Arachidicoccus terrestris: one gene and its partner. The protein of the gene in region 1 interacts with the protein of each later gene in a pairwise test. Links are inferred from orthologs where the notes say so. Each region holds a gene or a part of one and is shown in the gene's direction. Other genes may lie near its edges. The genes, in order: rpe and eno.

What was found.
Region 2: the proteins of rpe (region 1) and eno interact in binary tests that used the Escherichia coli proteins (3 or more experiments, as listed by UniProt). The link is inferred for Arachidicoccus terrestris from one-to-one orthologs.

The regions. Positions count from the first base shown.
Region 1 is NZ_CP083387.1:838,975-842,235, reverse strand. Bases 3-2,931 are described here. They hold rpe (ribulose-phosphate 3-epimerase), read left to right. Parts: upstream 3-1,106; coding sequence 1,107-1,757; downstream 1,758-2,931. Other genes in these bases: K9M52_RS03315 (rhomboid family intramembrane serine protease), read right to left, coding at 2,509-2,931; pdxH (pyridoxamine 5'-phosphate oxidase), read right to left, coding at 1,780-2,448; K9M52_RS03330 (tetratricopeptide repeat protein), read left to right, coding at 304-1,095; K9M52_RS03335 (MarC family protein), read right to left, coding at 3-201. In the rest of the region: more of K9M52_RS03335, read right to left, coding at 1-2; more of K9M52_RS03315, read right to left, coding at 2,932-3,261. UniProt on the Escherichia coli protein: Catalyzes the reversible epimerization of D-ribulose 5-phosphate to D-xylulose 5-phosphate.
Region 2 is NZ_CP083387.1:3,736,491-3,739,817, forward strand. Bases 136-3,130 are described here. They hold eno (phosphopyruvate hydratase), read left to right. Parts: upstream 136-993; coding sequence 994-2,268; downstream 2,269-3,130. Other genes in these bases: K9M52_RS14540 (AI-2E family transporter), read right to left, coding at 136-619; K9M52_RS14550 (hypothetical protein), read left to right, coding at 2,370-3,130. In the rest of the region: more of K9M52_RS14540, read right to left, coding at 1-135; more of K9M52_RS14550, read left to right, coding at 3,131-3,327. UniProt on the Escherichia coli protein: Catalyzes the reversible conversion of 2-phosphoglycerate (2-PG) into phosphoenolpyruvate (PEP). It is essential for the degradation of carbohydrates via glycolysis.

The DNA.
Region 1 (3,261 bases):
CCCCAGCAGATCCAGGAACTGTTGCCCGGCAAATAAAAAGACAATCATGATAATGCCTGAGATAATGGATATTTTCTTGGCATTGAATTGTCCCTTGCTTTTTTCTTTTATAGAAATAAACAGGGGAATGGAGCCCAGCGCATCAATGACCGCAAACAAAGTAAAAGTAACAGTGAGTAAATGATCAAACTGAAAGCGCATATAGAATTGACTTTGCTGCAAAAATACAAATAATTGATAGTTTTTAGGGAATTGCCTTGAAAATGCCTTGTACAAGCGGTGAACCTTCACTAAATTTGTGGGATGATGAAAATAACCGGCCTGCTAAAAGGCCTATTAGGGATAGTGGTGACAGTCGCAGCTGTTAGCAGCTGCCAGCAGGGAACAGAGGATCCCCATTCTTTGGCATTTAAACAAAAAGAAGCGGATGCTTATCTGACGTTCCTGGCAGCCCATCCGGACAGCGCCGGACTTAGATTATTGACAGCTCAGAAACTGGATAGCGTAGGCAGATATAAAGAAGCGCTCACGCAAATGGATACGCTGCTCAGTACAGACAGCTCGAAATATGGTCTTTGGGTCGTAAAAGCGAAGATATTACTGGACAGTACGGATACAACAGGTGCACAGGCTTCCTTTAACAGGGCTCTGACAAAGTATAAAGGCGAAGAGGCCTTGTTGGCCCAGGCCGTGATCTATGCTTTGCACAATCAGGACACCTGCCTTAAAATAGCAGATGAGTTGACCACCAGTCCCATATACAGTAATTATATCAAGGGGCTTTTCGCTGCCGGGAAAATGGACTCGGTAAATGCATTGAGTTATCTGGATAAAAGTATTCAGTTAGATCCGGCTTTTGCCGAAGCTTATGTGGCAAAAGCCAGGTTCTTTTTAAAGACGGGACAGGCGGCTTCTGCGAAAGAAGCAGTCCTGGAGGGCTTAAAGCACAATCAGGCGTCTATAGACCTGCTCAATATAACCGGCGATGTTTTTGGGGCAATGCAACAAAAAGACAGTGCCAGAGCCTATTATCAAAAAAGCCTGTTGATCAAACCTTATCAACCTGCCATTCAACAAAAAGTATCAGCTACGTAAAAACATATTATATGAAGCGCATTATCGCTCCCTCTTTCCTGGCCTCTAATTTTCTGCAACTCGCTTCGGAAGTGGCCATGGTCAACGACAGTGCTGCCGAGTGGCTCCATCTGGATATCATGGATGGCCGGTTTGTACCCAATATCAGTTTCGGGCTGCCGGTAGTGGAGCATATTGCCGGTGCCACGGATAAATTCTGTGACGTACACCTGATGATTGTCGAACCGGAAAAATATATTGCTGATTTTAAAAAAGCAGGTGCTGACCAGCTCAGCGTTCACATTGAAGCCTGTCCGCATTTACACCGTGTGCTGGAACAAATCCATGATATGGATATGAAAGCCGGTATTGCCGTTAATCCTCATACGCCTATTGATTTTCTAAAGGACATCATTCAGCATGCCGATGTGGTGAATCTGATGAGCGTTAATCCGGGATTTGGCGGACAAAAATTTATTGAACATACCTATGTCAAAATAAAAGAGTTAAGCCAGCTTATACTGGAAAAAGGGCTGAAGACCTTGATTCAGATTGATGGAGGCGTAACCCAGGAGAATGCACGGGCCTTATTTGACAGTGGCGTTAATGTGCTGGTAGCCGGTAGTTCCGTATTTAAGGCTCCCGATCCCCAAAAAGCGATCGCAGATTTGCTGGACGCCTGATGAGCGGATGTATCGGTACGTATTAAGGGGCTAACCTGGATATTTGCCAGCCATCCTCATTTTTAGAATAGTATATCCGGTCATGGAGCCTGCTGGGACGCCCCTGCCAGAATTCCAGACTCTCGGGTAAGACGACAAAGCCGCCCCAGTGATCGGGCCTTGGGATGTCTTCTCCGAACTTTAGCTTAAAATCATGCTCATTTTGCTCCAGTATCTCTCTGGAGGCGATGACCTGGCTCTGGGGAGAGCTCCAGGCGCCGATCCGGCTGCCGGCCGGACGGGAGGCAAAATACCGGTCACTGAGCGCAGCGCTGGCCTTTATGACTTTACCTTTAATCCGCACCTGTCTTTCCAGTTCCTTCCAGAAAAAGACCAGGGCAGCATTGGGGTTCCCGGTTAACTGTTTGCCCTTGCTACTCTCATAATTGGTAAAAAAAACGAAGCCCTCTTCCGTAATATCTTTAAGTAATACTATTCTGGCGTCCGGAATACCATCCCGGGAAGCCGTGGCCAGGGTCATGGCATTTACTTCTACTACTGAAGCACTGATGGCCTGCTGCCACCAACGGTCAAATTGCTTAAACGGATCAGCATCCACATCCGATTCATTCAGCGTCAAATGTCTGTATTCAGTTCTGATAGCTGCTATATCGTTATGCGGGGAGGCGGGATTATCTGTTGATTGACTCATGACGCATTATTATTAATGGGCTGTGTGATCTTGAAAAAAGCGATTAAAAGGATCTTAAAGCTATTTTTTACTGGCTCTTTCCAGATAGGCTTTCTCTTCCTTGGACAGCGATTTATAGCCTTTGAGTTTGATTTTGTCCAGTAATTCGTCCACACGCTCCTGAGTGATCAGTTCGGTTCTCTTATAGGGCTGACCGCTGGTCTTGTAAAAGAGCTGCTGTCGCCTGCCGCCTTTTTTAATCGTTTTCTTATCAGGATTGAAGATATCGTCAATGCGGTAGACCAGGTTATACATCCATTCACAATAGTCTCTTCCTTTTTTATCCCAGCTCCAGATGACAAAAAATCCCAGCAGCGCACAGCCGGCATATGCCAGTATTAAAGGCAGTCCGGCGGTAGCACCGGCACTTAGATTAATAGCCATAAAAATCACAAATAAAACCCAGAGTGGAATCCCGCCACCCAGCATTGGGAATATCCTGTATTTAGGGCCGAGCGTAGTGGTTCCCGCCGCTACGGCAATAAGAGCGGGGGTTGCTCCGACCAGCTGGGCCATATGGGCTGAATGCGGTATAAATGTGCTGCAGAGTACAAATATTAAACCGCCGAACAGGCCACCATAAAGATACAGTGGGATCATCTTACGGTTAGCTGCCAGGCTCTGCAGGATAAATCCAAAGGCCGCCAGCCAGAGCAGATTGGATAATAGTGCCAGTAAAGATTCATGAGAGAACATATAACTGAGCAGCGTCCAGGGCCGGTGCAGTGTTACAGATCCCTGAGCGGACAATACAAAATAATCAAAGATCTCCTT
Region 2 (3,327 bases), 2.9 Mb from region 1 along the record:
AGAGGGCCAGTACAGGAATGCCAATCGCGTTGGACACAACCATGTTTCTGGTCTCCTGCCATAACGTGGATTTATTTTCTTCACTTAGCGGAAGAAAAGATTCCAGTTTTTCTTCCATCTTTCTACCGCCCATTAACATAAAATAAAAGATAAAGAACGCGACTGCCAGATTAGATACGACCGAAGCCGTCGCATTGAGTATTTGCGGGATATAGGCTGCCAATTTCTTGAAGTTCGTGAGGATTGTCGCATTTGAAATATCCAGTGAAGGGAAATGGGTTTTAAGTAGATCGATGGTATGGGTTAATTTACCCGTTATAGTAGGAGCCTGTTCTATGGCCTGATTAATTCGGGGAATCAATACTTTTATCACGGAAAAGATCGGAAAAACCACCAGTATGATACTGCCCATAATCAGTAATAATGCAGCTGCCCATTTTTTCCATTTCTTTTGCTCTATAAGTTTGTAATACCAGTTTCGATATAACACATAAAGGGTAATGGCGCCAAAAAAACCGGGTAGAAAGTACTTGAGTTGCACAATGATCTCAATGCCGATGAACGTAATCAGGATCAGAAGGACAATCTGTTTGATCAAACTTGTACTTATTTTTTCCATGTGCGGTAGTAATTAGGTATTAAAGGGTAAAAGCGGAATCGTGAACTGATTTTCAAAGACTTCGCCCTATGTAAATATAGTCTATATCGGCGAAAGATCATTCAATTGATCTTCCTTTAATCAGGGAGATATGCTAATTTTTTGTAGTACCCAAGTTTTCTGAAAACCAGCCCGTCGCACTGAATAAATATGAAAAGGCTTACTATAGTTAAAGAGGAATATACCGCATTTGCTTCAGCAATAAAGCCTGAATTTCAGAAGACTTATAACTAACAATCGTATGTGAAATTTTATTTATTTATTTTTCAGTCTAGCAAAAAAACAATAACATTGCGCAGTTAAATTCTTTTCAATACTTGTAAAAATTAAATGATATGAGCTTTATAGCCGATATTCATGCAAGACAGATTCTTGATAGCCGGGGAAATCCTACGGTAGAAGTGGATGTATTAACTGAAAATGGTATTTTGGGCCGTGCTGCCGTTCCTTCCGGAGCATCTACAGGGATCCATGAAGCCGTTGAACTGCGTGATGGAGATAAGAGTGTTTATCTGGGTAAGGGGGTCCTGAAGGCCGTTGATAACGTAAATGATATTATCGCTGAACAACTGATTGGCTGGACTGTTTCTGATCAGGTGGGTATTGATAAGAAATTACTGGAGATTGACGGAACAGACAACAAAGGAAAATTAGGTGCAAACGCAATTTTAGCCGTTTCTCTGGCAGTGGCTAAAGCAGCTGCTCAGGAATCAGGCCTGCCTTTGTATCGATATATCGGAGGCGTTAACAGTAGTGTATTGCCGGTTCCATTGATGAATATCCTGAACGGTGGGGTACATGCCGACAATAAAATCGATTATCAGGAATATATGATCGTCCCTCATGGTGCGACTTCTTTCAGTGAGGCACTTCGCTGGGGTACTGAGATTTTCCATGAATTAAAGTCTGTTCTGAAAAAGAAAGGCTATAGTACAAATGTAGGCGATGAAGGTGGATTCGCACCAGATATTCAGAGCAATGAAGAGGCTATTGAAACTGTATTGGAGGCGATCAAATCTGCCGGTTACAAACCCGGCGAAGACGTTTCTATTGCCCTGGATGCGGCTAGCAGCGAAATGTACAAAGATGGTAAATATAAATTCTACAAAAGTACAGGTAAAGAGCTGACTGCTGATGAAATGGTTGCTTATTGGGTGGAATGGGTAAATAAATATCCGATTGTTTCTATTGAAGACGGCATGGCAGAAGAAGATTGGGACGGTTGGAAAAAGTTGACAGAAGCCCTGGGCGATAAAATTCAGCTGGTAGGAGACGATCTGTTTGTTACCAACAGTAAAATCTTAAAACGCGGTATTGATAATAGCATTGCTAATAGCATCCTTATCAAAGTCAATCAGATCGGAACTTTGACTGAGACCATTCAGGCTGTACAGATGGCACAGAATGCCGGTTACACGACTGTCATGAGCCATCGAAGCGGCGAAACAGAAGATACAACAATTGCAGACCTGGCGGTTGCATTGAACTGCGGACAAATCAAAACCGGATCTGCCAGTCGTACGGACCGTATTGCTAAATACAACCAATTGATCCGCATTGAGGAACAATTGGATACAGATGCTATATTCCCGGACTTGTTTAATAAATAGTTCCACAGAATATTCTATATCTTTAACCCGGCTGTACGCTTTTTATAAAAGATTTACAGCCGGGTTTTTATGTGCTGTTATATTTATATATAACAGCATTATTGAAAGTAAACACTAAAGATACAGATCGGATGAGCCGTTACCAGCTACAATTTCTTCTTCTCTTGTTGCTCACGATCAGGACTTTTCCTCTTCAGGCCCAGCTGTTTGGAGGGAATCCCCCTAAGATAAAATGGCGCCAGCTTAAAACAGATTCTGTCGATATTATTTATCCTGTAAGGTTTGATACACTGGCTTTTAGGGTAGCGGCCGTTATTGAGCGGCTACAAAAAACAAGGGAGTATTCTCTGGGCGGGAAGCTAGAGAACATACCGGTCGTCTTACAAACACAGACAACTAATAGTAATGGATATGTAGGGCTTGGGCCTTATCGAAGTGAATTTTATCTTTCCACTCCAATGGATGCAATGGAATTGGGCGGAATGGATTGGACAACGACATTAACCCTGCATGAATATCGTCATGTTATTCAGTATAATAATATCAACAGAGGCATTATCCGAACGGTCGATTGGCTGTTGGGTGATAATGCCAGGTCGCTAATGAGTGATATGGCTGTGCCCAATTGGTTTTTTGAGGGGGATGCTGTATTTAATGAAACAATTCATAGCCGCCAGGGCAGGGGGAGGTTACCTCGCTTTTTAAATGCGTACGCTTTACTGGATAAAGATGGTAGGCATTATAACTACCAACAACTGCGCAACGGCTCCTATAAAGATTATCTCCCTGGCCATTATCAGTTAGGCTATTTGCTGGTTTCCTATGGGTATAGGCGCTATGGGCCTGCGTTTTGGGGAAAAGTGATACATGAGGCAGCTAGCTATAAGGGAATATTCTACCCCTTCCAAAAGGCGATTTATAGTATTGCGGGTATTTCTTTTAAAGACTTCAGGGAGGCCGCATTTAAAGAATATATAGCGCATTATCAAAATTTGCCCTGGATGGTGCAGGGTAGCAAACGCCAACCCAATTCCTCTTTAAGGCAACTCTCTCATTTGT